Regions from separate parts of the Latilactobacillus curvatus JCM 1096 genome, predicted to be linked through region 2. Evidence: a T-box and tRNA genes for the amino acid it is inferred to sense, from the RefSeq annotation. Region 2 holds a T-box; the other holds one or more tRNA genes.

The links. A T-box is a leader RNA that pairs with one kind of tRNA and senses whether it is charged. The one in region 2 lies ahead of tyrS (tyrosine--tRNA ligase), so its partner is inferred to be a tRNA-Tyr.
Positions count from the first base shown of each region.
Region 1: it encodes a tRNA-Tyr, which carries the amino acid that the T-box ahead of tyrS (tyrosine--tRNA ligase) is inferred to sense. The anticodon was not compared.

Region 1 is NZ_CP026116.1:1,566-17,120, reverse strand. It holds gene LCU_RS00205 (YjjG family noncanonical pyrimidine nucleotidase) at 1-197, opposite strand, end outside; gene LCU_RS00200 (dihydroorotate oxidase) at 216-1,157, opposite strand; gene LCU_RS00195 (WxLIP family cell surface protein) at 1,641-2,456, opposite strand; gene LCU_RS00190 (WxL domain-containing protein) at 2,544-3,818, opposite strand; gene LCU_RS00185 (RidA family protein) at 4,329-4,697, opposite strand; gene LCU_RS00180 (AEC family transporter) at 4,868-5,830, opposite strand; gene LCU_RS00175 (malolactic enzyme) at 5,863-7,503, opposite strand; gene LCU_RS00170 (LysR family transcriptional regulator) at 7,625-8,524, shown strand; gene LCU_RS00165 (alpha/beta hydrolase) at 8,578-9,429, opposite strand; gene LCU_RS00160 (SemiSWEET family transporter) at 9,557-9,871, opposite strand; partial or broken gene LCU_RS00155 (alpha-L-fucosidase) at 9,886-10,389, opposite strand; gene LCU_RS00150 (IS30-like element ISLpl1 family transposase) at 10,502-11,431, shown strand; tRNA gene LCU_RS00145 (tRNA-Leu) at 11,539-11,622, opposite strand; tRNA gene LCU_RS00140 (tRNA-Cys) at 11,657-11,727, opposite strand; tRNA gene LCU_RS00135 (tRNA-Gln) at 11,762-11,833, opposite strand; tRNA gene LCU_RS00130 (tRNA-His) at 11,842-11,914, opposite strand; tRNA gene LCU_RS00125 (tRNA-Trp) at 11,974-12,044, opposite strand; tRNA gene LCU_RS00120 (tRNA-Tyr) at 12,053-12,133, opposite strand; tRNA gene LCU_RS00115 (tRNA-Phe) at 12,139-12,211, opposite strand; tRNA gene LCU_RS00110 (tRNA-Asp) at 12,221-12,294, opposite strand; tRNA gene LCU_RS00105 (tRNA-Met) at 12,298-12,371, opposite strand; tRNA gene LCU_RS00100 (tRNA-Ser) at 12,381-12,471, opposite strand; tRNA gene LCU_RS00095 (tRNA-Glu) at 12,503-12,574, opposite strand; tRNA gene LCU_RS00090 (tRNA-Ser) at 12,583-12,670, opposite strand; tRNA gene LCU_RS00085 (tRNA-Ile) at 12,686-12,759, opposite strand; tRNA gene LCU_RS00080 (tRNA-Gly) at 12,766-12,836, opposite strand; tRNA gene LCU_RS00075 (tRNA-Phe) at 12,849-12,921, opposite strand; tRNA gene LCU_RS00070 (tRNA-Asp) at 12,931-13,004, opposite strand; tRNA gene LCU_RS00065 (tRNA-Met) at 13,007-13,080, opposite strand; tRNA gene LCU_RS00060 (tRNA-Ile) at 13,126-13,199, opposite strand; tRNA gene LCU_RS00055 (tRNA-Met) at 13,215-13,288, opposite strand; tRNA gene LCU_RS00050 (tRNA-Pro) at 13,327-13,400, opposite strand; tRNA gene LCU_RS00045 (tRNA-Arg) at 13,406-13,479, opposite strand; tRNA gene LCU_RS00040 (tRNA-Leu) at 13,494-13,579, opposite strand; tRNA gene LCU_RS00035 (tRNA-Gly) at 13,594-13,665, opposite strand; tRNA gene LCU_RS00030 (tRNA-Thr) at 13,673-13,745, opposite strand; tRNA gene LCU_RS00025 (tRNA-Leu) at 13,781-13,864, opposite strand; tRNA gene LCU_RS00020 (tRNA-Lys) at 13,888-13,960, opposite strand; tRNA gene LCU_RS00015 (tRNA-Val) at 13,963-14,035, opposite strand; rRNA gene rrf (5S ribosomal RNA) at 14,046-14,162, opposite strand; rRNA gene LCU_RS10005 (23S ribosomal RNA) at 14,253-15,555, opposite strand, start outside.
Region 2 is NZ_CP026116.1:280,227-295,781, reverse strand. It holds gene LCU_RS01640 (5'-methylthioadenosine/adenosylhomocysteine nucleosidase) at 1-492, opposite strand, end outside; gene LCU_RS01635 (hypothetical protein) at 534-824, opposite strand; gene LCU_RS01630 (NUDIX hydrolase) at 836-1,378, opposite strand; gene LCU_RS01625 (5-bromo-4-chloroindolyl phosphate hydrolysis family protein) at 1,555-2,235, shown strand; gene LCU_RS01620 (toxic anion resistance protein) at 2,235-3,428, shown strand; gene LCU_RS01615 (MFS transporter) at 3,484-4,917, opposite strand; gene LCU_RS01610 (IS30-like element ISLpl1 family transposase) at 5,086-6,006, shown strand; gene tyrS (tyrosine--tRNA ligase) at 6,241-7,503, opposite strand; T-box leader at 7,558-7,772, opposite strand; gene LCU_RS01600 (cold-shock protein) at 7,911-8,111, opposite strand; gene LCU_RS01595 (aldose epimerase family protein) at 8,218-9,258, opposite strand; gene galT (UDP-glucose--hexose-1-phosphate uridylyltransferase) at 9,278-10,759, opposite strand; gene galE (UDP-glucose 4-epimerase GalE) at 10,770-11,762, opposite strand; gene LCU_RS01580 (galactokinase) at 11,791-12,957, opposite strand; gene LCU_RS01575 (LacI family DNA-binding transcriptional regulator) at 13,096-14,088, shown strand; gene LCU_RS01570 (DNA/RNA non-specific endonuclease) at 14,172-15,017, shown strand; gene LCU_RS01565 (DNA topoisomerase 3) at 15,075-15,555, opposite strand, start outside.

The DNA of each region.
Region 1 (15,555 bases), 280 kb from region 2:
AATAATATTTCCCGGGTTAACGTACCTTCTTCATACTGCCGCCACAAGTTTTGATTAAAGGTCTGATAAGTTGTCTTAATTGTTGGGATCAATTGAACCCCTTGATCTTTGAATAATTGGGCCAAAGCTTGATCTTCATCCGCATCAAAATCGAATAAAGTATTGTCCATGTCAAAAAATAAATAACGATACTGCATTGTAAATCCTCATTTCAACTAATCTAAATATTGTAATTTGCCTCTAAAGTCAGACAGTTTAGTATAACCTTTTTGAGCCATGCTTGTCTGTAATTCGCGCGTTAAACGTTCAAAAATAATGGGGCCTTCTTTTTGAAGCGCTGTCCCAACTTGGACCATGCTAGCCCCACATAAAATATGTTCAAATGCATCTTGACCAGATTTAATCCCACCAGTCCCAATAATTTGAATGGCTGGATTCAAACGCTGATAGAAGGCATGGACATTCGCTAAGGCGGTTGGTTTGATATAATCGCCACCGATGCCACCGAAACCATGCTTAGGTTTAATCACAACCCGTTCAGTTGCCACATCAATTTTCAAGCCATTTCCAATGCTATTCACCGAATTGACAAACGCTAATGGAAATTGATTCAAAATCGCCGCCATCTGATCAAAATGCACGATATCAAAGTACGGCGGTAATTTAACGCCTAATGGACCGTGATAAACCGTAAAAACTCGCGTTAGAATTCGTTCCACCATTTCAAAATCATAGCCCGTTTGCGGCTTCCCCGGTACGTTCGGACAAGATAAGTTCAATTCCACCACACCTTTAAAATCAGAAGCACTAATCTGTGCCAACAGTTGCTCGTCTTCTTCAATATTAAATCCCGTAATCGATTGAAAGTATGTCTTGTCTGGCACTGCCTTTTGCTGTTGACTCACATAGTCTAAATAATAAGGTAGGCCTTCATTCGGCAAGCCCATTGAATTGATACTGCCTAAACGCGTTGGTTGATAACGTGGTTCTGGATTTCCAGAGCGGGGCATAACGGTGGCACTCTTGGTCACGAAAGTCCCTGCCATTGAAGCCTGCACTTGATTTAACTCAGCAGCATCATAACAATAAACCCCCGCCGCGTTCATGAAACAGTTATCAAAGTGGTACCCAGCTAGTGTCGTTTCAGTCGAAATCAATATTCTTGCCTCATCTCTAATTTGTTTTTAATTTATTATACGTTAAATGGCATCAAAAAACCACTGTTTATGAATATCATTCGTAAATAACGTGATATAAAATCCATTCCCTCTTTTTTAAACCTAATTAACCGAACAACCAATAACGCAGCACATATAAAAATCCCTTGGTAGTGAATAGAGATAATACTTCCATCTATTCATTATCAAGGGATTATTTTCGAATCCATTCTAATCGATGACGCGCTCAGGATTGGGACTTCATTGAATCAGGCTTTTTTCGCTTGTCGTTTTAGAAAAATAATATACCCAACTAAGAGCACCAGGAATATGCCACCGCATGATATACCACCAGTTAATGGTTGTTTTTTGTAAATCAACGGCTTGGTCATTAGCTTGATGGGCTTTTTGCTCTGTAATATTAAACCGACTCGTAAAATACCACTAACCGCCCGACTTATCAGTGGCGGTTAGCTTAAGCATTTATTTGCCCGGCTTCAGCGCTTCATTATCCCAGTTGATGGCGTACTCAAAGTTCGAATTCGGTGCCATCGCAATGTCTGATTTGACTGTCCGGTGAAGCACTTGATCAGAGCCTAACTTGGTAACCACCGCATCAACTTTCAAGCCTCTGATCATAACAGCCTTTGTATTCTGTAAATTAGCCGTAATTGCTGTCCGATAGTTAACGAGCCCCGCTTTGATGTGATTCAGTTTCAGATTTGGCGCAATAATGGCATCACTTTCGGTCACTTTCAGACCGATTACATAAGCGAATTGGTTACGCAATGTCACGCGATTCTTTTGCTTTTTAACGGTAGGCTGCCCTTCACGAACAATATTAAAACCACCTAATAAAGTACAATGGAACTTCTTAGCAGGCATTTTAATTTTAAAAATGGCGTCCTTGCTACTGTGAGCCGGCACCGTTACTTTTTTATCCCCCGTAATCAGTGAGGCAATATTAGCAGGCGCCGTTTCATCCGCTTTTTTCTTTGACTGGCTATAATCAACGACCCCGTTTTGATTAGTCACCGCCGTATTCGGACTGATGTTAAAGATATGCGCTTGGTTATCCTTATTTTGCACCGTGATACTAATCGTCTCTTCCTGATTAGGTGCCAGCCTTAAATCAAAATACGTTACACTTTGATTGTTTTGACTGCTGGGTAAATTCGCTTTAACTTGGTAATTCATACTCTGATCAGCCGCTTGGACGGTCGTTGTATTCAACCACAACGCGATGCCGCCCATTAAGATGACGACGCTGATTCTTTGTAAAATATGCATCCATTTCATTTTTGAAGTCCCTCTCTTTAATCACTTTGCACATCGATTAAAATTTAGTCCGTTGCAGTAACGACTTAACACTTGCCTCTTTCAAATTTAGCGGCTGCTGCCAGCTAATTGAAGCGGTGTATCCCCAAGTGTCCAGGTCAAATCAGCATTATAGCTGCCAGCATAAGCGCCACCAGCGATATCCAGTGTAATGCCGTCAGTTGTCATCACATCTGCCCATGTTCCCATCCCTTTATCTTTATCAGCACTCATCAAGATTTGCGCATTATCCAACCCATCAGCAGGAACAGTAATCGCTTTAGCTGTTGGTGCAGCAGTATTCGTTGAATCACTAGCGACTACTTTACCGACTGGAAAATTAATCTGTGCGCCTTTTAAGATATGCGTTGAATCCGTTGTGTCTTTAAATTCTGAACTTTTAACGGTAATATTCCAGCCAGCGCCAGTTCCCCGTTTATCGGTGACTTGTACGTTAGGATCTTTAACGATATTCTTAACGTTTTGCGCGCCACCAGTCAGTTTCACCTTATCAAAATCAAGTGATGTTAAATTATCAATCGTGATATCCCCTGTTGCGCCAGTTGGTCCGTTTCCGTTTCCATCTGTCCCTGGCACAATTGGTGGGTTAGTCGTTGTTGTGTCCCCTGCTTCTAGTGCAATTTTCCTCGTAGTTGTTTCATTCGATGTTGTCGCAGCCTGTACACTTGGTGCCATCACGATATGGCCTAATGTTACTAATGATAAATAATCACCATTTTGCGGTTTTTGAAGTTGTAGATGGTTTAGCGCGTACAAGCGACTTGGTAAACGCTGATATGCACTATCTTGTCCTGGAAAATTATAAGCAACATGGCCTCTATCTGGGCCATCATTGGGTAGCAAACCGTCAAAATCATTGCCATTATGGTACGTATCGAATTCAACGGCAAATGACTTGGCGATTGCTGAGTTATCTTTTACCCAAGAAAATGGATTCCGCCAAACACCAAGGGCGCCACCGGTCACTTGCTGCCAATTCTTAACCTTGTCTGGGTCATTCATCATTGCAAAGGCCATCCCGTCAACCGATTGCGCTTTTTTGTCCCCTAAATTGACATACATTAAACTTGTAAAATTATGTGTCAAATCAATCTTATACTGCTCTTCCGACCAAATTGCCCCCTTCTTGTTCTGGCTATCTGGTGTCACTTGCACAATTCCACCTGCTTGAACGGAACTATCTACCCCAATGGAGGGTTTAAAGATGCCATCGATTGGAATATGGGCGGGTATCGCTGCTTGAGTACGACCACTATTGATACAGATAAACGTCAATAACATGGTCAGCATTGTTGCACCCAGCGCTAATTTTCTTCTATCCATCGTCTACCTCCATATGATTTTTCTATTTTTCCATTCATCACTACACCTTTGGTACGATCTAGTTATCAATTGGGATATCAAAGATTCAATCAATTAATCACCAATTGGACTTAATGTTTTTTTATTCTGACAAGCTATTAAATTGTGTACAAGTTGTTTTAAAACGAATCTGTTAAATCTTTTAAAGAGATAATCCCTATCTATGATTATGCAACATGTGTAAACTTCTTTAATGCCGATATTTGTATTCGGTTCCATGTCATCAAAATGGTCGCGCTGGAGCTTCATTTTATTCGCAATTTTTATCATCTAATTTTAATCTTTTTCTAATTAACATTGGTAGAATATTTTCACAACAATGCTTATATATCAGTATTTGTACCCATAAACATCACTTTAAACATTAAATTTCAGGCATGCAAAAAAGCCCCCAGAGATGGTTAAATGAAATGCATTTAATTTCCTCTGGAGGCTTTTTTCAAATGGTTGTTTATTCAGTCAATTACGGCATTAACGAATTGCAACTGCTTCTATCTCAACAATTGCGCCAGCTGGTAGTTTATCAACTTGAACGGCACTTCTAGCCGGTGCGATATCACCGAAGAAGCGCGCATATACTTCATTGAATTCGTTAAAGTCATCCAAATCAGTTAAAAAACAATTGGTTTTCACAACGTTTTCTAGGGATAATCCTGCTGCCGCTAACACGTGTTGCATATTCGTGATTGCTTGTTTTGTTTGACTCGCTAAGTCTGGTGCCAATTGGCCATCTTTTAATCCGAGTTGCCCTGACATAAAAACCAGTTGATCCGTTGCAATCGCTTGACTGTATGGTCCCAATGGTTCAGGTGCTAAGTTGGTGTAGATTTTCTCTGTCATGCTGTCGTCCCCTTTACATTATTGAATCCGTTTTCATTGTAATGCACTTTACCGCCTTTGACAACATTCTTTGTGTTTCTTTGCACAAAAAAAGCGCCGTCTCAATTAATTGAGACGGCGCAATGGGGGTAAAATTTAGGGGAGTGTCAGCTGAACGACACATTTAAGCTTTAGATATATTGAACAATTTGCATTAAGATTGGGACAACAACTACGAACAAGACAGTACTTGTTGTGACAACATTCGTTGCATATTCAACATCACCATGTGATTGGCCAACTAAGATTGGTAAGACAGCCAAACCAGGTGTTGCAGCTTGAATAATCAATGTGCTTTGTTCGATTGATGGGATTGAGGTTGTGTTCTTGAAGAATAGCATGATGGCAATCATGATGGCTGGTGCCACAACGAAACGGCCTAATAACGCAAGGACTGTATCGCGGTCGAAATGGATTGATTTCAAACCAGCATCAGCTAAGATAATCCCAATGTAGATCAATGACATTGGTGTTACGATGCCACCGACCATTGAGAATGTCTTATCAACAAGTTCTGGTAATGGTAAACCAGTTAGAAGATAAATTAATGCGGCTAAGAAACCGATTAATGGAGAAGGTAATAATTTACGCCAGTTAAATTTGCCTTTAGCAGCGCCTTTTTCTTTGGTTGGATCATCATTTGAGATGAAGAAGACCCCGATTGCCCATGTTGAAACCGTATTGGCCACATAGTAGATCAAGAAGTAAGGTAAACTCTTGTCACCGAATAGTGCCAAGTTCAATGGTAACCCAATGAAGATGGTATTGGCATTAACGAACATATTGATAAATGTCCCACGACGACCTGGCCGAATTCGGAAAGCCTTGGTTAGTAACCATGCCACGAGATAACCGAGGGCGAAACTAATTAAGACGTAAATCAAGCCGCCAGATAAACCGACCAACTTTTCACGGGTTAAGTTATCTAGAACTGAGACGAAAATTGATAATGGTAAAGCGACATTCATGATTAAAAATGAAATTGTGCCTTTAAAATTATCATCGAATTTTTTTGAACTCCGTAGCCAAAACCCCAATGCAATGACTAAGACGATTTCGACAACGCTTGATAATGATGTTAGAAATGCTGCCAACTCTTTCACGCTCCTACCGATTTATATTTAAATTATAGTGCTTTGTATTCTGGTTCCCATTTCATGTCTGCGACGGCTTTTTGCACGTCAGCAATTGGTTCTTTATTCAAACCTTGATCAACAGCGCTTTGAGCAACAGCGTTCGCAACCGTTTGTGAGAAGATATCTAGTTTTGTCACAGGCGGTAAGACAGCTGCGCCAGGTTCTGTTGGATCAACGATGCCACCCAATGAGTGAGCTGCTTTGCTAATCATTTCGTCATTTAAGACTTTCGCAGTTGACGCGATTGTGCCTAAACCAAGCCCTGGATAGACTAAAGCGTTGTTTGCTTGACCGATTTCATATGTGACACCGTTGTATTCAACAGGTGCAGCAGGAATCCCAGTCGCTACTAAAGCTTTGCCGTCAGTCCACTTGATTAAGTCTGCAGCAGTTGCTTCAGCTAATTTCGTTGGGTTTGACAATGGGAAAATAATTGGGCGTTCTGTGTGAGCAGCCATTTCCTTCACGATTGATTCTGTAAAGGTCCCAGGTTGGGTTGAAGTCCCCACTAAAATAGTTGGGTGGATTGCTTTGACAGCAGCTTCTAAAGTTGTTAATTCATCAGCATTCGCGAATTCACTCCGTTTGCGCGCAAATGGTTTTTGTTCTGGTGTTAATTCTGGATCATCATCAAACAATAGCCCTTGCTTGTCAACCATGTAGAAACGGCTACGTGCTTGTTCTTCAGTTAAACCTTCTTGTAACATTTCTTCGAAGATGCGATGGGTAATCCCAGCACCCGCAGTCCCAGCACCAAAGCTCATGTAAACTTGGTCGGTCATCTTGCCACCAGAGATATTTAAAGCGCCCATAATCCCAGCTAATGTGATAATCCCTGTGCCTTGGATATCATCATTGAACGTCACGATTTGATCTTTGTACTTGTTCAAAATATTAGCAGCATTGCTCCGGCCAAAATCTTCAAAGTGAAGATACATATTAGGGAATAGGTCTTCAGCTGTTTGCACGAATTGATCGACGAAATCGTAGTAACGATCGCCGCGAACCCGTTCATGACGGTTGCCTAAGTATAACTCATCATTGAGTAAGCTTTCACGGTTCGTCCCAGCATCTAAAACAACTGGTAAGACTTGACTAGGATCAATCCCGGCAGCAGCCGTATAAACCATTAATTTACCAACTGAGATATCCACACCTTGTGTGCCCCAGTCGCCAATCCCTAAGATTCCTTCGCCATCAGTCACAACGATTAATTTAATTTCGCGACCATCAGCAGCGTTTGCCAAGGTTGTCTTCATTGAATCAGGATCGTCGATTGATAAGAAAGCAGCGTTTTGGGGGTTCACATATAAAGCACTGTAGTTTTCGATTGTGTCAGCGATCGTTGGATCGTAAACCACTGGCATGAATTCAGCAACATGTTGGCTGAATAATTTAAAGAACAACACACGGTTTTCATTAAAAATTGACATTAAGAAAATCCGTTGTTCAAGCATGTTGGCTTTTGATTGATATTGGGCATAAGCTTGTTTAACTTGTTCATCAATGGTTTGCACGTGAGGTGGTAACATCCCCGTTAAACCAAATTGTGCACGTTCTTCAGCAGTGAATGCTGTACCCTTATTTAAAAATGGATCATTTAAAATTTGTTGTGCTTTCATATTAAAAATCTCCTTTTCTTTTATATCATGTTGGTCACTATACACGCCTCAACATTTGATAGTCAAAACTTACATTTATGATAAAATAGATTTATATGAAACGTCTAAACTGCATTAAACAGGAGTTTTTATGAAGATTAAAGATTTGGCCTATTTTGCTGCGCTAATTAAATTAAAAAATTTTACGGCAGTCGCTGATCAATTCAAGGTCAGTCAACCGACGATCACTTACGCGGTCAAACGCCTTGAAGATGAATTCGCGACCAAACTCATTCAGCGCGATCAATCACACCAATCATTGATTATTACCCCTGGTGGTGAGCAACTTTATCAACATGCCGCGCGAATATTAGCGGAGATTGAACTAACAAAGGCCGACATGCTCAATCTCAACGCTACTGATTTGCGTTTTGGCTTGCCACCAATTATCGGCACTTACTACTTCTCAAAATTAGCACAAAAGCTAGCCGCTAACGGCACGATTCAACATTTTAAGACAGCTGATGGGGGTTCCAAAGAATTGTTGGCTTCATTAGAAGCCGGTGAACTAGATGTCGCGCTTCTTGGCTCTGCGACGCCACTTCAAACCGATACCATCACAGCTAAAGTCATCGAACGTCACCATTTTAAGATTGTAGTTGCACCTGATAGTCCCTTAGCCCAGAAACCAGCGGTCGCCTTTCGTGATTTAGCCCACGAGAAATTTATTATGCTCGCGGAAGGATTCGTGCATCCCGTGGTCTTCAAGAACTTATCGGACGTCAATCAAATCAAACCCGAAATTATTTACCGCACCAATGACGTTAGTGTCTTAAAAAGTATGATTCACGAAAATGTCGGCATCGGTTTTCTAACTGAAACCAGTATTACGCCTGCTGATGACTTAGTGGTACTTGATTTATTGGATGAACCACAACCAATCTTTTATATCTCGTTAGCCTATCGTAAGACCCAGTTCTTCTCGCCAAAACAACAAGCTCTCATTTCGAATCTCGAACAAGCAGCGCGAGACTACCGTCTTGAACATTAAAAAAGTGGTGGCGACAAAATTAATTTTTGTCGCCACCACTTTTTAAGTATGTTTTACCATAAAAACGCTAAGACAGTTTGATTGACTGCATGATTTTCGTGTAATTGACTATGCTGCGCTTTTTTACCAGTAAACTTCTTTTCTTGATAGGTCTTCGCACCAGGCGTCACCAAATACCGCAACGACTGTGACGATGCATTACTAACACGTCCGTCAGAATGCGTCCCATCGCCTAAATCCCCATAGATATTCAACACCGTAATCGATTTAGCAGGGAGCTGGTTACGCAGTCCCATCAGTTGCCGATAAGTCGCGTTCATTTTTTGTGGTTGGCCATCCTTTTTAACCTGGTTTTGATTAGGCTGATCATCCATCCCGATAATCCCATCAAAATGACCCGCAATATTCACCATCTTCGCCATACGGGGTAACTGTTTATCAGTCGCATGATTCAATAAATAATAAACAGCCGTCAAGTTGCCCATCGAATGTGCCACCACGTTGAATCGTTTGAAGCTGTGCTGCCGATTAACCGCGACTAAGACGTTTTTAAACCACTCACCATCTTGTTGATAGTCAGGATTGCGATTATCTTCGAAAACAACTTGCACGATTGGTCGTGTCGTTTTAGCTAACCAACGCCCCTGTAAATCAACTGAACCATCCTTACGAACGGTTGCAGTGAGAACCTGTGTCGCATTCTTTTGTTCGCGAGCAGCTTTGATCATGCTATCAGTCGAACGAGCCGAACCGCCATAACCATGCAAATAAAAAGTGGGCTGTTCATTTTCTGTTTGCTTGATTTGCTGCGCTTTTTGCGTCGTTGCATGCCCTAAAAGCCACCATCCACTGCCAATCAAAACTCCTAAACCAATGATGATTATTATCCATTTAGAACGTCGCATGCGCCCGCATCCCTTCGCTTTTCTAATTACGCCTATGGTACCATACCATTCATAAAGGGTGTCAATTAATTTAGCGTAAGTTGATCAAAAAAATAACCCGGGTCAATTGACCCGGGTTATTTTGCTATTAATGGTAATAAATTGTAATTAATGTTACCAGCCCAAATATGATTCCTGGGACATTTGAAATGATGATTGGCCAATCTTTATGTGGTTTAAACCAACCGTAACTAAACCACAAAGTCGCATTAACCATCGCAACGCTTGGTTGAATCGCCGACACAGGGTGCCCAGCTAAATTAGCCATAATTTGTTGGATATATGACACGTACATCAAGAAACATGTCCCAACTGCTATCTTTCCAAGCCAAGCCAGTTGATTGCGATCACTATGAACCGTCGCTGTTTTTTGATACCTAATCGTTACATCTTTTGTTTTCATCTTCTACCTCGTCACTAGTCTTCGACAGTTATAGTGGCTACGCGATCAATTAAATGTGTCCCATATTGAAAAGCATTGGCATAAATTGTTAGCGTCCCGTCTAAAGCCTGCTCAAACTCAAACAACGCTTGATTATCTAACCAAGTGATGCTAGTTACGCGTTGCGGATATTGATTAAACACTATCTTCCGCGCCTTTTCGCCACCCAGCACAACATTACTATTACCTATATTACCTAAACCATAGACAAACAGATAGTTTCCTTTGATAAAATCGGTTGTCTCGCCACTTGCCAAGTAGGTCTGATTTTCATAATGATTTGTCGCATAAATTGCTTCTCCATAAACTGACATCCATTGTCCGACAATCTTCAATAACGACTGTGAAAATGCTGGAATGGCACCGTCAAATTCAAGCCCGGTATTAATTAATAAATTAGCACCGACTTTTCTGGAATTACAAATTTGATCAATAAGTTGCTTCGGTGACACATAGTTAATGTCATTTTTAGCAACCCCCCAATGCTTATTAGGTAGATTGTAAAATTAATCCGAACGCTGTTCGGACAAAAAAGATCAGCTTCCTTTAAAATGGTGTTTACCACAAACCCATCTTTTAGGAGCTGATCTTTTGTCTAGTATAACCTATTCCGAACGAATTAAAATCGAAACCTTTTGTGAACTAGGGCTGTCCAATATCCAAATGGGCGTTCGGCTGAACCGATCACCGTCAACAATTTCTTATGAATTATCTCGATGTCAACCTTATCAGGCTGAATTAGCACAAACAGATGCCGAATACAAGCGATCACGATGTGGTCGGAAAACTAAGCTGAGCGATGAGTTAAAGCAAAAAATTCTCAACCATTTACGTCTAAGCTGGTCACCAGGAATGATTGCTCACGAATTTAAACTAGCTACTAAATCTATTTATAATTGGCTAAATCAGGGGAGAATTGGTTTCTCCTTGAATGATCTACCTGAACATGGCGTACGCCAACGGCGTAACGTTGACCAACGATCCAAATATAATCAATCTTTGGGGCGATCAATTGAACAGCGTCCCATGATGATTAATCAACGTAAGCGCATCGGCGATTTTGAACTAGATACAGTCGTTGGTCCTCGTGGGCATAGTAAGGCAGTTTTATTAACTTTAATCGATCGCAAATCACGGTTCCTTTGGGCATACCGGTTAAAAGATCGGACGACAGCGACTGTTAATGAAGCACTAACTAAGTTCCTAACCACTTTTAATGGTCCGGTGCACAGCTTTACTGTGGACCGTGGCACTGAGTTTAGTGGGCTAGTATCACTTGAATCACAATATGGTATTAAGACCTATTACTGCCATGCTTATACTCCAGCTGAACGTGGTAGTAATGAACGCTTTAATCGGAATTTACGTTATTTTTATCCTAAAGGGACTCGTTTTGAGCACATTAGTGCTCAAGATTTAACGACGACGTTACTCCAAATTAACCAGCGACCGCTTAAAATACTCGACTGGCAAACACCGTATCAGGTTATGCTGACAAATTTGTCCAAAAATTCGGATTAAATTTGCAATCTACCAATTAACTATTAGTATTCAAAAGAACCATGGTATTAACGCAACAAAAAAAGCCCTATCTCTAAGGCTTTTTAAAACTGTATAATGTTCAATTATACCGGTGATCGGGGTCGAACCGATACTTCCGTGAGGAAACGGGATTTTGAATCCCGCGCGTCTGCCAATTCCGCCACACCGGCATTTTGACCAATTAAGGTTAGCGCCTAAACGCAAAGGCGGTAACCGGATTTGAACCGGTGATAAAGGTTTTGCAGACCTCTGCCTTACCACTTGGCTATACCGCCATAAAAGAACAAATCCTGTCCCTTAAAAAGTAAATTGGGCTAGCTGGATTCGAACCAGCGCATGACAGGATCAAAACCTGTTGCCTTACCGCTTGGCCATAGCCCAAGAATAAAGGCGGTATGTGGGAATCGAACCCACGTATGTCGGATCCACAAACCGATGTGTTAACCACTTCACCAATACCGCCATCATTAACATGAATAATTATACTACATTCACACATAATATGCAAGCTATAATATAAACAGGGATAGTAGGAATTGAACCCACACTGACGGTTTTGGAGACCGTAGTTCTACCTTTAAACTATATCCCTAAAAAATATGGAGGAGAGTGGATTCGAACCACCGAACCCGAAGGAGCGGATTTACAGTCCGCCGCGTTTAGCCACTTCGCTACTCCTCCAAAAATGGCGCAGGACAGAATCGAACTGCCGACACATGGAGCTTCAATCCATTGCTCTACCAACTGAGCTACTGAGCCATTTTGAAACGGTCACAACGGGACTCGAACCCGTGATCTCCTGCGTGACAGGCAGGCGTCCTAACCAGCTAGACCATGCGACCAAATTGCGGGAGTAGGGTTTGAACCTACGACCTTCGGGTTATGAGCCCGACGAGCTACCAGACTGCTCCATCCCGCGATAATATAAAGGAGAATGAGAGATTCGAACTCTCGCGTGGGCAGAACCCACCTGACGGTTTTCAAGACCGTTCCCTTCAGCCAGACTTGGGTAATTCTCCATAAAACATATAAAATGTAACATTGTTACAATGACCCGTACGGGATTTGAACCCATGATACCGCCGTGAAAGGGCGGTGTCTTAACCACTTGACCAACGGGCCATACAAAACGGAGAAGGAGGGATTTGAACCCTCGCGCCAGTTTCCCGACCTACACCCTTAGCAGGGGCGCCTCTTCAGCCACTTGAGTACTTCTCCATATTATTTAGATAATGGGCCTAAATGGACTCGAACCATCGACCTCACGCTTATCAGGCGTGCGCTCTAACCAGCTGAGCTATAGGCCCATGAAAAGCGGGTGACGAGAATCGGACTCGCGACAACAGCTTGGAAGGCTGTGGTTTTACCACTAAACTACACCCGCATATTCATGATATGGCGCAGGACAGAATCGAACTGCCGACACATGGAGCTTCAATCCATTGCTCTACCAACTGAGCTACTGAGCCATTTTGAAACGGTCACAACGGGACTCGAACCCGTGATCTCCTGCGTGACAGGCAGGCGTCCTAACCAGCTAGACCATGCGACCAATTGCGGGAGTAGGGTTTGAACCTACGACCTTCGGGTTATGAGCCCGACGAGCTACCAGACTGCTCCATCCCGCGATAATATAAAAATATTATAACCACCTACAAAATCTCACCAAACGATGGACCTTGTAGGACTCGAACCTACGACCGGGCGGTTATGAGCCGTCTGCTCTAACCAACTGAGCTAAAGGTCCAAGTTTTTTGAAAAATAGCGGCGAAGGGGATCGAACCCCCGACCTCCCGGGTATGAACCGGACGCTCTAGCCAGCTGAGCTACACCGCCAAAAAACTTAAATTTATAATATGTAACTTACGTTACAATCGGGAAAACAGGATTCGAACCTGCGACCCCCTGGTCCCAAACCAGGTGCTCTACCAAGCTGAGCTATTTCCCGTTATATGCACCCAGTAGGAGTCGAACCTACAACCTTCTGATTCGTAGTCAGACACTCTATCCAGTTGCGCTATGGGTGCATTTTTCATTATGATGCCGAGGACCGGAATCGAACCGGTACGGTAGTCACCTACCGCGGGATTTTAAGTCCCGTGCGTCTGCCAGTTCCGCCACCCCGGCTTAATCATAATGAAAGCGGAAGACGGGATTCGAACCCGCGACCCCCACCATGGCAAGGTGATGTTCTACCACTGAACTACTTCCGCATCTTAATGCCGACTAGACGATTCGAACGCCCGACCCTCTGATTACAAATCAGATGCTCTACCAACTGAGCTAAGTCGGCATAATAAGATAACTTTCATTGAATATTCAATTGAATGCGGGTGAAGGGACTTGAACCCCCACGTCTATATAGACACTAGAACCTAAATCTAGCGCGTCTGCCAATTCCGCCACACCCGCATTTTGGCGTGTAACTTGGCCGATGAGTCGTGACAGGCTCGAACTGTCGACCCTCTGATTAAAAGTCAGATGCTCTACCAACTGAGCTAACGACTCAATGGAGGTTACAGGGCTCGAACCTGTGACCCTCTGCTTGTAAGGCAGACGCTCTCCCAACTGAGCTAAACCTCCATCAATAAAAGCGCGGCAACGTCCTATCCTCGCAGGTAGTTTCCCACCAACTACTATCGGCGCTAAGAAGCTTAACTTCTGTGTTCGACATGGGAACAGGTGTATCCTTCTTGCTATCGCCACCACACTATTTTGTGCTTGCGCACTGAGAAGAACTTCGTTCTCTCAAAACTGCATAATAAGTAATATTTCATTTCAAAAGCCTAACATTGCACCTTTGGTTAAGTCCTCGACCGATTAGTACTAGTCCGCTCCATACATCGCTGTACTTCCACTCCTAGCCTATCTACCTGATCATCTTTCAGGGGTCTTACTTCCATAAAGGAATGGGAAATCTCATCTCGAGGGGGGCTTCACACTTAGATGCTTTCAGCGTTTATCCCGTCCATACATAGCTACCCAGCGATGCGCCTGGCGGCACAACTGGTACACCAGAGGTATGTCCATCCCGGTCCTCTCGTACTAAGGACAGCTCCTCTCAAATTTCCTGCGCCCGCGACGGATAGGGACCGAACTGTCTCACGACGTTCTGAACCCAGCTCGCGTACCGCTTTAATGGGCGAACAGCCCAACCCTTGGGACCGACTACAGCCCCAGGATGCGATGAGCCGACATCGAGGTGCCAAACCTCCCCGTCGATGTGGACTCTTGGGGGAGATAAGCCTGTTATCCCCAGGGTAGCTTTTATCCGTTGAGCGATGGCCCTTCCATACGGAACCACCGGATCACTAAGTCCGACTTTCGTCCCTGCTCGATTTGTCAATCTCACAGTCAAGCTCTCTTATACCTTTACACTCTACGAATGATTTCCAACCATTCTGAGAGAACCTTTGAGCGCCTCCGTTACACTTTAGGAGGCGACCGCCCCAGTCAAACTGCCCACCTGACACTGTCTCCCGCCACGCTAAGTGGCGCGGGTTAGAGTGGTCATACAGTTAGGGTAGTATCCCACCAACGCCTCCATCGAAACTAGCGTTCCGATTTCTACGGCTCCTACCTATCCTGTACAAACTGTACAAACACTCAATATCAAGCTACAGTAAAGCTCCATGGGGTCTTTCCGTCCTGTCGCGGGTAACCCGCATCTTCACGGGTATTATAATTTCACCGAGTCTCTCGTTGAGACAGTGCCCAAATCATTACGCCTTTCGTGCGGGTCGGAACTTACCCGACAAGGAATTTCGCTACCTTAGGACCGTTATAGTTACGGCCGCCGTTTACTGGGGCTTCAATTCTGGGCTTCGCTTACGCTAACTCATCCTCTTAACCTTCCAGCACCGGGCAGGCGTCAGCCCCTATACGTCATCTTTCGATTTTGCAGAGACCTGTGTTTTTGATAAACAGTTGTTTGGGCCTATTCACTGCGGCTGACCTGACGGTCAGCACCCCTTCTCCCGAAGTTACGGGGTCATTTTGCCGAGTTCCTTAACGAGAGTTCACTCGCTCACCTTAGGATATTCTCCTCGACCACCTGTGTCGGTTTACGGTACGGGTAGTTTATTTCTCACTAGAAGCTTTTC
Region 2 (15,555 bases):
AATTTCTTTGATTGCCTTGATTTTATCTTGGCTCGCAACAAATTGATCACCGGTGACAATTAAACCAACACGTGGTTGTATGTCAACCGCTTTAGCCGCCGCTTCGATTTGTTGAACAATCTTAGCATCACTTTCAAATCGTTGGGGTTGTTGTGGTAATTGACCTGGTAAGTAACCAAAGGCAGTTGCTTCTGCATCGTGATAAGCGACTTCGCTTGAAATCACGACGTCGCCGATATGAAGGCCTTCACCAATCCCACCAGCTGAACCGGTATTAATCACAACATCTGGTTTTTCTTCGGCTAATAAAATCGCCGTCGTCATCCCAGCTTGCACTTTACCAATTCCTGATTCAACCAACGTCACTTCATGACCGTACAATTGACCTTTATAAAAGGTATTGCCAGCAACCGTGTGTTGTTGCACATCTTCTAATTTTGTTAAAAGCGTCCGAATTTCTTCTTCCATGGCGCAAATGACACTAATTTTCATACTAATTCTCTCCATTCTAAAAAAACATTAACTTTACCATTCTATAGGAAAAAAAGAATCAAGTAAACGATAATAATTAAGCCAAAGGTAATCCCAATCGCCCAATTCAACCGTTTCTTCATTCGTTTAACCGCTGGTGGATCGACTTTCTTAGTCCGACGCGTTGCTGTTTCTGGTTCGTCTTCAGTCACCGCTTTAAGGGCTTCTTTTTGTTGTTCACGTGCATATTCACGTTCTGTCCTGAGGCGCTCTTGATCGCGCTGTTTAAAGGCGGCTTCTTCAGCCTCTTTTTGTTGTCGATATTCTTCGCGCGTCTTAGGTTCATTCGTCATTTCTACCGCTCCTATTTTGCTTGTAATTGCCAGTAATACAACGCCATAATCGTTTTGGCATCACAGATTAAACCATCTGCAACGGCTGCTTGTGCTTCTTCTAACGTCAACTTTTCGACGTTCAAGAACTCATCGTCATCTAGCGAGCGCTTATGCGTGACCGGCGTTAGTGTATCAGTGTAGTATAAAGTCATTAATTCATTTGAAAAACCGGGTGATGAAAAGAAATCCGTCACGTGCACGAGCTTTTGCGTCGTCAAACCCGTTTCTTCATTCAATTCACGTAGTGCGACCTGATCTAAGTTCTTTTCACCTGGATCAATCTTTCCAGCAGGAATTTCTAACGTTTCACGTTGCATGGGGGCGCGCCATTGTCGCACTAAAAGGATGCTGTTATCCGCCGTAATCGGAATAATGCCAACCGCCCCATGATGATAGACAATCTCGCGACTTGCGGTTTGTCCATTTGGCAGTGCCACTTGTTGAACGGCAAGATCAATGATCTGGCCTTTGAATAATGTTTCTTCCGAGAGGACCTTTTCTGTATAATCCATCTGCTAATGCCACCTTTACCGTTTAATCGCTATTATACGCGCATTTAAAATCGTCCGCCATCGTCAATGCTAAATTCAGGTTCACGGCCGAATTAAAAATCCATCCTTAGGCGGATACTCTTTTACCTTAATTCCTGTTAGAATGAAGGCATCAATTAAATCAGGAGCTGACAATTATGTTTAAAAAAATAACGATTTGGTGCACAGGCATGCTCATTACACTTGTCTCAATCCCAATTTTGGCAACATGCTTTGATATTTATGGTGATTGGGATAATTTCATCTGGTTCAGCCTTGGTTTATTATTAGGGCTGATCTACGTTACAATCAGCCTCAAACGGCTTAAACGACAACCAGAATATAAAAAAGATCAGCATATTTCACCACAAATGCTGAAACACTACCAAGATGCTGGCATGAGTGATGACGAAATTGACTTTTTCAGACAAACGATGCAACAAGCCGAAGCGCAAATTAAGGTACTTGCAACCAACATGCAAGCTCTTCCTAAATTACGGGCAATCGATTTAAATCACGATACAACCAAGGTCAGCCAATCGCTTTTTCGTGCGATTGTGAAAGATCCAAAGCGGCTTCACAATGCTGGCGACTTTTTATACCGGCACTTACCATCAATCAATGAACTGACTAGCAAATACATCGAAATTAACCATCATGAAGTCAAGACAGCCGATACCTATCTCGTTTTAGATAAATCGGCTGCGGCAATTGATGCGCTTAGTCAACAGATTCAACAAGACTACGCGGATTTCGTGGCCGAAGACGTCGATGACTTAGACACAGAAGTCTCCGTCGCTCAACAACAAATCACCCCAGATCACAAGGAGGAAGACTAATGTCTGAAACGCCCAATCCAACAAACGATTTAATGAATGATTTATTAAAAGATCCTTTCGACCAAAGTGCGCCAGTTGTCACTGAGGAAGCAGCCCCCCAGGCAGAGGCCTCAATTATCAATAAGCTCTCCCCTGAACAACAAGCACAGGCCGAACAATTGGCACAACAGCTGGACGTCAACGACCAACAAGCCGTCTTGAATTACGGCGCTCAAGCCCAAAAGAAACTCGGCGCTTTCTCCCAAACAATGCTCAACCAAGTCCAAAGCCAAGAAACAGGCGAAATTGGTGACGCATTAACGTCATTGATGTACCGTTTAAACGAAGCCAATCCTGACGAATTACGCGCCGAAGACAGCAACGTTTTCAAGCGGATGTTTGGCAAGATTAAGAAGTCGGTCTATGAAATCACTGCGAAATATCAAAAAATTGGCGCCCAAATTGATGGGATTGCCGTTAAATTGGACAAAGAAAAAAATGCATTAATGCGCGACAATGAGACGCTTGAAACGTTGTATGCGAAGAATAAAGCCTACTTCGATGCACTCAATATTTATATTGCTGCTGGTCAGTTGAAGATTCAAGAATTAGAAACAACGACGATTCCAGAAGCCATGGAACGCGCCAAAAATGACGATAATCAAATGGTCGTGCAAGAAGTTAATGATCTCAATCAATTCAAGAACCGCTTGGAAAAACGAACTTATGATTTAGAATTAGCACGGCAAATCACGTTGCAACAAGCACCACAGATTCGCTTGATTCAAAATACCAACCAAGCATTAGCTGAAAAGATTCAGGCTTCCATTAACACGGCGATTCCACTCTGGAAAAACCAAGTTGCCATCGCCCTCACCCTGCTCCGTCAAAAAGATGCGGTCACTGCACAACGACAAGTGTCTGAAACGACCAATGACCTCTTGAAGAAAAATAGTGCGATGTTGAAGATGTCTTCAATCGAAACCGCCAAAGAAAATGAACGCGGCGTCGTTGATATCGAAACCTTACAGAAAACACAAAATGATCTTGTTGAAACCTTACAAGAAACCCTCAAGATTCAACAAGAAGGCCGCGAAAAACGCCAAGTGGCTGAAAAAGAACTCAACCACATGGAAAATGATCTGCGCGAACACTTATTGGCCTATACCCAAGGTCAAACCGCTGCTAACAGCGGACCAAAAGAAGTTAATTAAATCCACAAAAATAGCGCCGCCCATCTTTTTGATGAGCGGCGCTATTTTTGAATAGTTAAGCTATTTTGCGATGTTTCAACATCCGCCAACCGGTTAGAGCCGTTGCGATTAAACAAATCACTAGCGCAACCATAAAGGCATCATGCATCCCAGCGATGAACACATTCGCGTGACCTGGAATATACCCCGTCACTTTTTGCCCGTAATTGCGACTCATTGCGGCATATAAAACCGTCGTTGACAATGAAATCCCAAAGACCATCCCAAGATTCCGCGCGAGGGCGTTAATCCCGCCAGCAATCCCTAGATCTTCAACACCGACGGAACTCATGACAATCGTGTTATTCGGTGCTTGGAAAATCCCATTCCCAAGCCCAACTAAGCCAACGAAGAACATGAATAACCAGATCGGTGTTTGTAGATTCATCAACATATAACCGACCTGACTGATCGAAATCAACACTAACCCGATAAAGGTTAACATTTCTGGCCCAATTCGATCCGAGATACTCCCGGCAATCGGTGCGACCACCACTTGAACAATTGGGAAAATCATTAAACTGTAACCGGCAAGATTAGGCGCTAAGCCTAGCGCATTTTCCAGATAGAATGGTGAAATCACATTGAAGAAGAAGTTAACGATGAAAATTAAGAACGCACAGAGTAAACTCAAACTAAAATCGATATTTTTAAACAATCTAAACGATAATAATGGCTGTTCTACATGTTGTTCAATCCAAACAAAGATGCCAGCACTAATTAAGGCAACGACAAAGGCCGCTAAAATAATTGGTGAGGTAAATCCAATTTGTTGGCCGATGAAAATGCCGAGGAATAAACTAACAATTAAAACTACAAAACTGGCAAACCCAGCATAGTCAATTTTTTCATGTGTTTTAACAATATCCTTCGGTAAAATAAAATGCCCAAAAATAATGGTTAAAATTCCAATTGGCACGTTAATCCAGAAAATATAGCCCCAACTAAAATGCGCTAAGATTAGCCCACCAATCCCGGGCCCGGCAATGCTACCTAACGCAACGAATGATCCGGTTAACCCCAACGCTCGCCCACGCTCTTTCAGTGGGAAAACCTCGGTAATAATCCCATTATTATTGCTCATCGTCATTGATGCCCCTAAAGCCTGAAGAACGCGTGCACCTAATAACAATGGTAAGCCGCCATTAAAGCCACACAACAAGGAACCAATCACGAATAAGAAGGTTCCAATTTTAAACACTTTGACCTTCCCAAAAGCATCGCCAATTTTACCGAATAATAATAATAAGGCACAAATCATAATCAGATAAATCGACACAATCCATTCCGCTTGATTCATCGGAATCTTTAAATCACGGCTCATGACTGGAAGTGCAATATTAACGATACTGCCATCAAGCGTCGACATGAAGGTAAATAGTCCGACAGCCGTCAATATTCGCCAACGATTTTTTTGAACCTGCGGATTATCCACATAACTTAATGCCATCTGTGAGTCACTTTCTTTCTTTTAAGTTTACTCCGTCTATTATACCGTGGTTTTAGTTAAGGTAGATTGTAAAATTAATCCGAACGCTGTTCGGACAAAAAAGATCAGCTTCCTTTAAAATGGTGTTTACCACAAACCCATCTTTTAGGAGCTGATCTTTTATCTAGTATAACCTATTCCGAACGAATTAAAATCGAAACCTTTTGTGAACTAGGGCTGTCCAATATCCAAATGGGCGTTCGGCTGAACCGATCACCGTCAACAATTTCTTATGAATTATCTCGATGTCAACCTTATCAGGCTGAATTAGCACAAACAGATGCCGAATACAAGCGATCACGATGTGGTCGGAAAACTAAGCTGAGCGATGAGTTAAAGCAAAAAATTCTCAACCATTTACGTCTAAGCTGGTCACCAGGAATGATTGCTCACGAATTTAAACTAGCTACTAAATCTATTTATAATTGGCTAAATCAGGGGAGAATTGGTTTCTCCTTGAATGATCTACCTGAACATGGCGTACGCCAACGGCGTAACGTTGACCAACGATCCAAATATAATCAATCTTTGGGGCGATCAATTGAACAGCGTCCCATGATGATTAATCAACGTAAGCGCATCGGCGATTTTGAACTAGATACAGTCGTTGGTCCTCGTGGGCATAGTAAGGCAGTTTTATTAACTTTAATCGATCGCAAATCACGGTTCCTTTGGGCATACCGGTTAAAAGATCGGACGACAGCGACTGTTAATGAAGCACTAACTAAGTTCCTAACCACTTTTAATGGTCCGGTGCACAGCTTTACTGTGGACCGTGGCACTGAGTTTAGTGGGCTAGTATCACTTGAATCACAATATGGTATTAAGACCTATTACTGCCATGCTTATACGCCAGCTGAACGTGGTAGTAATGAACGCTTTAATCGGAATTTACGTTATTTTTATCCTAAAGGGACTCGTTTTGAGCACATTAGTGCTCAAGATTTAACGACGACGTTACTCCAAATTAACCAGCGACCGCTTAAAATACTCGACTGGCAAACACCGTATCAGGTTATGCTGACAAATTTGTCCAAAAATTCGGATTAAATTTGCAATCTACCATAGTATAACCCCAATCAATAGAATACGCTCATTGTCCATAAAAGCAAACATATGAAAGCGATTCCGATTTTTTAGAGTACGAAAAATAGCCGTCAAACAACGTTTGACGGCTACCTTTGCAGTTGTATTTTGGGGTTATACTATATGATCTACATTCACGAAGAACCCAGTAACATTCAGTATAGATACAAAAGCCTTCATTTAATTTTTGGAACGTCTCTAGTCAGTAACACGTGCTAAGAAGTAATTCTTCTTCCCACGGCGAATAATCACAAACTTGCCATCAAAGCTAGTCATCGGGTCAATCATCGCATCAGTTTCTTGGATACGGTCACCATTAATTGTAATGGCACCATTTTGAACATCTTCACGTGCTTGACGTTTTGAAGATTCAATACCTGTATCCACTAAGAAGTCAACAATGTTTTTAGCTTCTTTACTAATTTCAACTGATGGTGCTTTACCAAAAGCTTGTTCTGCTTCAACAACATCTAAAGCTTTGATATTACCTTCAAAAAGTAATTCAGTAATATGTTCCGCTTCATCTAATGCTTCTTGACCGTGAACAAAACGTGTCACTTCTTGTGCTAAACGTTTTTGTGCTTCACGTTTTTCAGGTTCTGTTGCAACTTTTTGTGCCAATTCTTCAATTTCGTCTTCTTCTAAGAATGTGAAGAATTTAAGGTATTTAATAACATCACGATCATCTTGATTTACCCAGAATTGGTAGAATTCGTATGGTGAAGTCTTTTCAGCATCAAGCCAGATTGCACCACCTGCTGTCTTACCAAACTTAGTTCCGTCAGCTTTCAACATTAATGGAATTGTTAAACCGTATACGGGTTCGTCGCTACCTTCAAGTTTATGAATCATATCAATCCCTGAAGTAATATTGCCCCATTGATCAGCCCCACCAATTTGCAGTTGGATGTTATGTTCATCATGTAAGTGTTTGAAATCAATTGATTGTAGAATTTGGTATGTGAATTCAGTAAATGAAATCCCCACTTCCAAACGACTAGCAACAATATCTTTAGCTAACATTGTATTGATGTTGAAATTCTTACCGTAATCTCTTAAAAAGTCCAACAATGAGATTTTTGATAACCAATCGTAGTTATTAACAAAAGTAACATTGGCATCTTTACCAAATAATTTCCGCATTTGGTTTGATAAAGCTTCAACATTTTTTTGAACCTTTTCCATTGTTTGTAACTGGCGTTCTGAATTACGACCACTTGGATCACCAATTGATCCTGTCCCACCACCGATTAAGATGTATGGGTGATGTCCAGCTAATTGGAATCGCTTCATCATCATGAATGGAATCAAATGACCGATGTGTAAACTATCACCAGTTGGATCAGTCCCACAGTATAAAGAAATCTTGTTGTTTTCTACTAATTCACGCAATCCTTCAGCATCTGTTTGTTGGTTAATCGCATCACGCCATGTTAATTCATCAATAATATTTTTTCTCATCAAAATTTCCTCCTAAATTAAAAAAGTCCCAGCAATCTTTAATAAAATAAAGATTACTGGGACGAAATGTCATTTTTTCGCGGTACCACCCGTGTTATATTTTGAAAGTGCACTTTCAAAATATCACTCTAGATTTTAACGTAAATTCAACGTACGATTTGATAAAACAAAAAGTGTAATTCGACTTAGAAACATATGTCAGGTCTCACCAAATCCCGACTCTCTGTAATAGTGGTTACTAATTCTACTGCGCTTTTCAATCGCTTTATTAACTTATGTGCTTATCATAGTTCACATGATAAATGAAGTCAACACTTTTATGCTATTTTTTTATAAACATGAACGATCTTATTCTAATTTAAATTTAATTAAATTAAATTAGAATAGTCGTATTTAATTCCTCTAAATTAAAGTTTTACAACATTCGCAGCTTGTGCTCCACGTGTGCCTTCAACGATGTCGAATTCGACCGCTTGGCCTTCTTCTAATGACTTGAAGCCTTCGTCTTGGATTGCACTGAAATGTACAAAGATATCGTCTTGACCTTCTGCTGAGATAAAGCCGAAACCTTTTTCATTGTTAAACCATTTTACTGTTCCTTTTTCCATGATGTTACTCCTTTTAAATACACAATTATTATCTAGCCACCAGAATCGGTCATCTAAACAAGTCAATTATACGCGATTTTGTAACCGCATGCAAGCGTAAAATAAATTAATTGAGTTTATATCGGGTCCGCCGTTGATATTGTTCGCCAGGATGCAAAACAATATTACCAAACTCGGTATGATGGATGGCATCTGGCATCATTTGGGCTTCAATCGCCACTGCTTGGTGGGGTTGAATTGCCTGATTTGTTAAGTTTGGTTCGTCCCCGAAGCCATTGGCGGTATAAATAACGATTGCATTCCCTTCTGTATCAATTGTGATCGAGCGGCCACTTTCGGGATCGCGTAAAATCGCATCCGATTTACCCGGCGTTTGATTCAACAGGAATGGATGATCAAAACCACCGACCAATTTAGTTTGCGTATTTTCACTATCAAAAGCGGCTTGCAAAGCTCGCGGTTGACGTAAATCAAAGACAGAGCCCGCAACTGGGACTAATTCCCCGGTTGGTAAGCCGTCTGGTTGAATGGCACCAAAACGGTCACTATCGATTTGCAATGTGTGTTGGCCAACAAATTGATCAAAGTCCCCCGTCAAATTCAGATAGACATGGCATGTTGGGTTAAACAACGTGGTTTTATCAGTCGTTGCTTGATAGTCAATTAGCCATTCATTGGCCTCATTTAGCGTATACGTCGTGGTCACCGCTAAATTACCGGGGAATCCATTTTCACCATCTGGACTCGTTAACATGAAAACGACACTAATCGCATCATCTTTTTCAACCACTGATGATTGCCAGATTTGCGATTCAAAACTATTGGGGCCACCATGATTCGTGTTGGCGCCATTATTAATCGGTGCTTGATAATCATGACCATCGAGTGTAAAAGCACCTTGACCGATGCGGCCAGCTACGCGTCCCACTGTCGCACCAAAATAAGCTTGTTGCTTTACAAAATCCGCTAGGGTGTCATAGCCAATCACAACATTGGCCATCTGACCACTTTGATCCGGCATCACCAAGTGAGTAATCGTTGCGCCGTATTCTGTCACGGCTAATTGATACCCCTGACGATTCTCTAGCCAATACTGCCAAACCGTTTGACCATTTATTTCTCCAAATGCTTCTCGCCAATACTTCATGAATGTCCCTCCTTATAGGTTAAACATGTTGCGTAAATTTAATAAATGCTGCCTGACCTTGTTCGTTGCATTTGAAAACACCAGCGTCTTCTAGAACGCGCATGAACACTTTGCCGACTTCAGTCCGCACTAATTCCGTTACGTTATCTGATGTAATCGATGTGTTAGCGGCTTTAATCGTATCTGCCCATTCTTGATGGTAAGCGGCCATCTGGTTTGGTTGATCGCAGAGATAGTGTTCAACCTCAGCCATTTCATCTTTGAGTCGTGGTGGCAAAATTGCTAAGCCCATCACTTCGATTAAACCAATATTTTCTTTTTTAATATGTTGCACATCTGCATGTGGATGATAAATTCCATCTGGATGTTCTGCAGACGTTTGATTGTCGCGTAGTACCAAATCAATTTCGAATTGACCGTCTCGCATCCGCGCAATCGGCGTAATCGTATGATGTGGTGTGCCGTCTTCTGAGTGGGCTAAGATTTGGACACTTGGATCGCTGTAATTTTGCCAACTAGTTAAAATTTGTGCAGCGAGTGTTTCCAAATGCGTTGCATTCGCACTCGTCAAACGAATGACTGACATTGGCCACTTCACAATTCCCGCCTGAATATCATTATACCCGTTAAAATGTAGTGGTGTCTCGATTGGCGCCTTAGCCATTGGAAAATCGTGACGCCCCCCTTGATAATGTTCATGGGTTAAGATCGAACCACCGACAATCGGTAAATCAGCGTTACTCCCAGCGAAATAGCCGGGGAACTGCTTCACAATCTGTAATAAATTTTTGAAGGTCGTTTCATTAATCACCATTGGTTCGTGTTGACCATCAAGGAAAATCGAATGCTCATTAAAATAAGCATATGGTGAATATTGGAAGCCCCAAGTCTGACCTGCCAATTCAAAACGAATGATGCGATGATTACGCCGTGCTGGGAAATCTAAACGCCCCGTATACCCCTCATTTTCCAGACATAATTGACATTTGGGGTAGCCGGTTTGTTTCATCGTTTTGGCTAACGCAATTTGTTTCGGATCCTTTTCCGGCTTCGATAAATTAATCGTGATTTCTAAGTCGCCATAGTGCGTCGGCACTTGATAAGCGATATTTTTCGCGATTGCGGCCACTTTAACGTAGTCGTTGGCCCGACTTAATTCATAAAAGTCGGCAAGTGCTTGTTGGGGATCACTCTCGTATTGATGCCAAAAATGGCGGTTCACCGCACTTGGTAATGGCGTCACCAAATCCATCAACTTCGCCCCTAAAATATCTTGTTCTGCCGCTAAATTCTCAATCCGGCTATTCGCAACTGCAAGACGCAACAATGCGTCCTTTAATCCGATGAGACTTTGATCAGTCACCGCAACGTTACTGTCCTCTTCACCAACAAGGTCTAAGACGAGATTAAATAAGTACTGTTGGTCTTCTGCTTTATAAAGTGTGTCTTGAAAGATAATCACTTTTTCAATAAATGTTTGAATCAATTCTCTTGCTTGCATATGCTTTCCTCTACCGATCTGCGTATCCTGCTGGATGATTTAAATGCCAATTCCAGGCAGTTTCAATAATTGCTTCCATATTGTCATACTGTGGCGTCCAACCTAAGACTTCGCGTGCTTTGTCACTTGCGGCAATCAAAGTACTTGGATCACCAGCACGACGCGGTGCCATTGTCACAGGAATTGCCTTGCCAGTCACTTTGCGAGCGGCTTCGACAATTTCCATATTTGAAAAACCAGTTGATGAGCCTAAGTTAAAGGCGTTACTATCATGGCCTTCTTCGAGGTAACCGAGGGCCAAAATATGGGCGTCGGCTAAGTCTAACGCGTGGACATAGTCGCGGACGTTAGTGCCATCTGGTGTATCATAATCATCACCAAAGATGGAGAGTTGTTCACGTTTGCCAGCAGCCACTTGTAACACGATTGGTAACAAGTGGGTTTCTGGGTGATGATCTTCACCGATTGAACCATCTGGTTTGGCACCAGCGACATTGAAGTACCGTAATGCAACGAATTTAATACCGTAAGCTCTGTCAGCCCATTTCATCATCGTTTCCATCATTAATTTACTTTCACCATACGGGTTAGTTGGGACTTGTGGGTCGGATTCCTTAATTGGAATTGATTTCGGTTCCCCATAAGTGGCCGCTGTTGATGAAAAGACGATGTGTTTGACGTCGAATTCATTCATCACTTCGAGTAAGGCAGTCATGCCGTATGTGTTATTGTCGAAATATTTAAGTGGTGCTTGCATCGATTCGGGCACGATTGAGAAAGCGGCGAAATGAATCACACCGCTGACTTTTTCTTGTTGGAAGACGCTGCGCATGAAATCTTTGTCGCGAATATCGCCTTGGTAAAAGCGCGCTTGTGAATTAATGGCGGCTTGATGGCCGGTGACGAGACTGTCGACAACGGCCACATCCGTGCCGCGTTGAATTAATTGATCAACGGTGTGTGAGCCGATGTAGCCGGCGCCACCTAATACTAAAACTGTCATCTTATCATTCTCCTCTTCAGTTGACTGATTAACCTAATTTTTTAGCGCCATCGGCAATTTCTGCCACGTAGAAACTTGGCGCATACCCAATCTTGTCTGTATAAACTTTAGCAACATTCGTTTCAAAGTTGTCGACTTGGTCTTTAGCAACAATTGCAATCGCACAACCCCCAAAGCCCGCACCAGTCATCCGAGCGCCTAAGACCCCTGGTTGTTGCCAAGCGGTTTGAACGAGTGTGTCTAATTCGATCCCAGTCACTTCATAATCAAATTGCAATGACACGTGTGACGCATTAACTAATTTGCCGAAACGTTCAAGGTCGTTGTTCTTCAGGGCTTCGCGGGCCTTCATTGTCCGTTGGTTTTCAGAAACCGCATGGCGTGCACGTTTCAACAAGTTTTCATCTTGTAGCATGTATGTTTGTAAATCAAAGGTTTCGTTATCTAAATCGCCCAATGATTGAATATCATTCTTCGTTTGTAAAATGGCTAAGGCCTTTTCACATTCACTGCGACGTTCATTATATTTTGAATCGGCCAATTCACGGCGTTTATTAGTGTTCATGATAATAATCACGTTGTCTTGCAAATCAATTGGGACTAAATCGTAATCCAATGTGTTCGTGTCTAGTAAGATGGCATGGTTGGCTTTGCCCATTCCAACGGCAAATTGATCCATGATGCCTGAGTTAACGCCGATAAATTTATTTTCAACCATGACACCGGTTTTAACAAGGTCGACACGGTCAATTTCTAAATTGAATTGGTCTTCTAGAATCACACCCATTAATAATTCAATTGATGCGGATGATGATAAGCCAGCGCCGTTTGGAATATTGCCTTTTAAATAAATGTCCAAACCACTGTCGATTGTGTAACCTTGTTCTTGAAGGTAAACAATCATCCCTTTTGGATAGTTCGCCCAGTTGTGGGCCTTTTGATAAGATAAGTCGCTGAGGTCAAATGAAATGACACCCGCATCTTCAAAGTTCCCAGATAATAAATTGATTGTTTGGTCATCACGTTTAGCAACGACTGCATATGTGCCCAATGTAATCGCGGTTGGGAAAACATGCCCGCCGTTGTAATCAGTATGTTCACCAATCAAGTTAATCCGACCTGGTGCGAAGTAGCTCGCTTCCGGTGCTTTGTGGAATGCGTTTTCGAATGCGGTATTTAATTCTGTCATGTTCATAGTAAATTCCTCCTTTATTAATCGCTTTCATTTTACTAAACATTTACTAAAAAATCAATCTTTTTTGTTAACTATCGCTTTCTTTTCATTGGTTATGCTAAACTAAGTAATAGTAAACATTGAATTGAGAGGTGCACCTTGGCAACGATCAAAGATATTGCTCAACTCGCTAACGTTTCGAATGCAACCGTTTCGCGGGTCCTAAATTATGATCAAACACTTTCGGTTGGCGATGAGACCCGGCAACGGATTTTCGAAGCCGCCGAAAGTTTAAACTATCGTAAAAACACGCGCAAAATGAACCAGCAACGCGGACGCATTGCGATTGTTGAATGGTATACCGCTAAAGAAGAATTGGAAGATCTATACTACCTCTCCATCCGACTTGGCGTTGAAAAGAAACTCAAAGAACTTGGTTATGACGTAACACGCTTCTTTCAAAACGATCCATTTGATACGCTCCATGATGCTACGGGTGCTGTGGTAATTGGTAAGTACAGCCCTGCGCAGATTAAGCGCCTAAAAAAACTCAACCACAACCTCGTCTTCGTCGACATGAACACGCTCGATTGTGAAGTCAGCTGTGTGATGACCGACTTCAAAACACCAATTAAATCCGTAATCAATCATTTTACAACCGCCGGCTTAACTAAAATTGGTATGTTAACTGGTCAAGAGAGCACTGCTGATAATACTAAATTGGGACCGGATCCCCGTTTTATTCATTTTAAGACGTTACTCAAAGCTCAAAAAAACTATCACCCCGATTGGATTTTAACCGGTGACTTTACACCCGAATCAGGTTACCAACTCATGATACAATTATTACAAGACCAAAGTTCCGATTTACCAGAAGCCCTCTTCATCGCCAATGATGCAATGGCAGTCGGCGCTTTACGCGCCTTACATGAATCAGGCATCAAAGTCCCTGAACAACTCAGCCTGATTAGTTTCAACGATACCTCAATTTGCCAATACACGTTCCCTACTTTAAGTTCCGTTAAAGTTTACACTGAACAAATGGGCCAATCAGCTGCCGAGTTATTGGTTAAACAACTCGCCGCTAGCGAAATTATCCCCCAAGTCATTACGATTGGCACGACGCTGACACTACGCAATAGTTCAAAATAATACCTTCAGCCCACCGATGATCAATTCATCTCGTGGGTTTTTATCTTGTCTCAAATCAATTTTCATTAATAGGAGTATCTCTTTTGAAAACGAAAAAAATTAGACGAACCATCTTAACCATTGCTATCTTGGCAGTCGGTTATCTCGGTGGTCGCAACAATGTCTTACAAAATGTGTTCCCTGCTACAGTTGCTACTGAGCAACCAGCTAAACAAACACCCCCAGTCAGTCCTGATTATCAAGCCATTGCTGATCAAGATTTTAAAAGCGGATCTGCGGCCTATCTACCAATTAATAACGATCAAAGCCAATTAACAGCAACGGATTGGCAAGGTGAAAAAATCGTCTATGGGCAACTCGACCAGCTTAACCGAACAACTAGCGTCACAGCTTACTTATCAAAGCGGAATCTGGGCAAATCAGAAGGCCGGACGCGCCAAATTTGGAATCCAACGGGTTGGCATAATCAACCTCTGATTGTCAATGACCGCCGAATCACACCGCAAAATCGTGGCCACTTGATTGCTTATACACTCACTTTTAATTTTGATCAGAATGGTAACTTTCAAGCTGGTCAACCGGGCAGCTTAGATAATCCACTTAACCTCGCCACCCAAAGCGCGTACAGTAATCAAAAAACGATGCAGATTTTTGAAGAAAAAGTCCGCACTGCGCTCGAAGCAAACAAAAAAGTGATTTACAAAGTCACGACCGTTTTTCGGGGTAATGAACTGATGCCGCGCGGTTACTGGGTTCAGGCCATTTCCACAGATGGCACGCTGAATTTCAACGATTACGTCTGGAATGTTGAACCTGGCGTCGCATTCGATTACATGACTGGTCGTTCTCACTTAGATGCTAGCATGCAAGTCAAAGACGGTCAGAATATTGTTGACCGCACCAAACAACAAGTCAAACAACTTTTCTAAACAACAAAAAGAGAGGTAGCAACCAGAATAATTCTAGTTGCTACCTTTTTTGTTAGCTTATTTTTCCATTGCCTTACGCAATGCAGCGGCTAATGGACTTTCCGCCGGTTCATCTTCTTGGTTCACTTTTTGAATCAAGCTGCGTTCTTCATGTTTAGAAATTTTCTTCTTACGATCTTTCTTGTCGAGCATCTTTTCAGTTGTCCCATCATTAAGACACCGGAAGTATGCGCCGCCTTGGCCTTCAATAATCACCATTTTTTTGTGACATCGTGGGCAGCGATGGTTGGAAACCTTCGGATCTTTCCGACGCCGATAGTGACAGTTTGTGCAGACATAAATTTTACCGTCACGCGTATTGCGTTCTTTTAACGGATGATCACATTCCGGACATTTTTTATTCGTCACTGCAAAATCGCGGTATTCCGTCTCACTCTTTTTAATCTCACCGACCAAGGTCTTAGTGGCACCCTCGATTTCAGTGATGAACGCCTTCGGATTTTCTTCGCCTTTGGCAATCGCTTCAAGCGACTGTTCC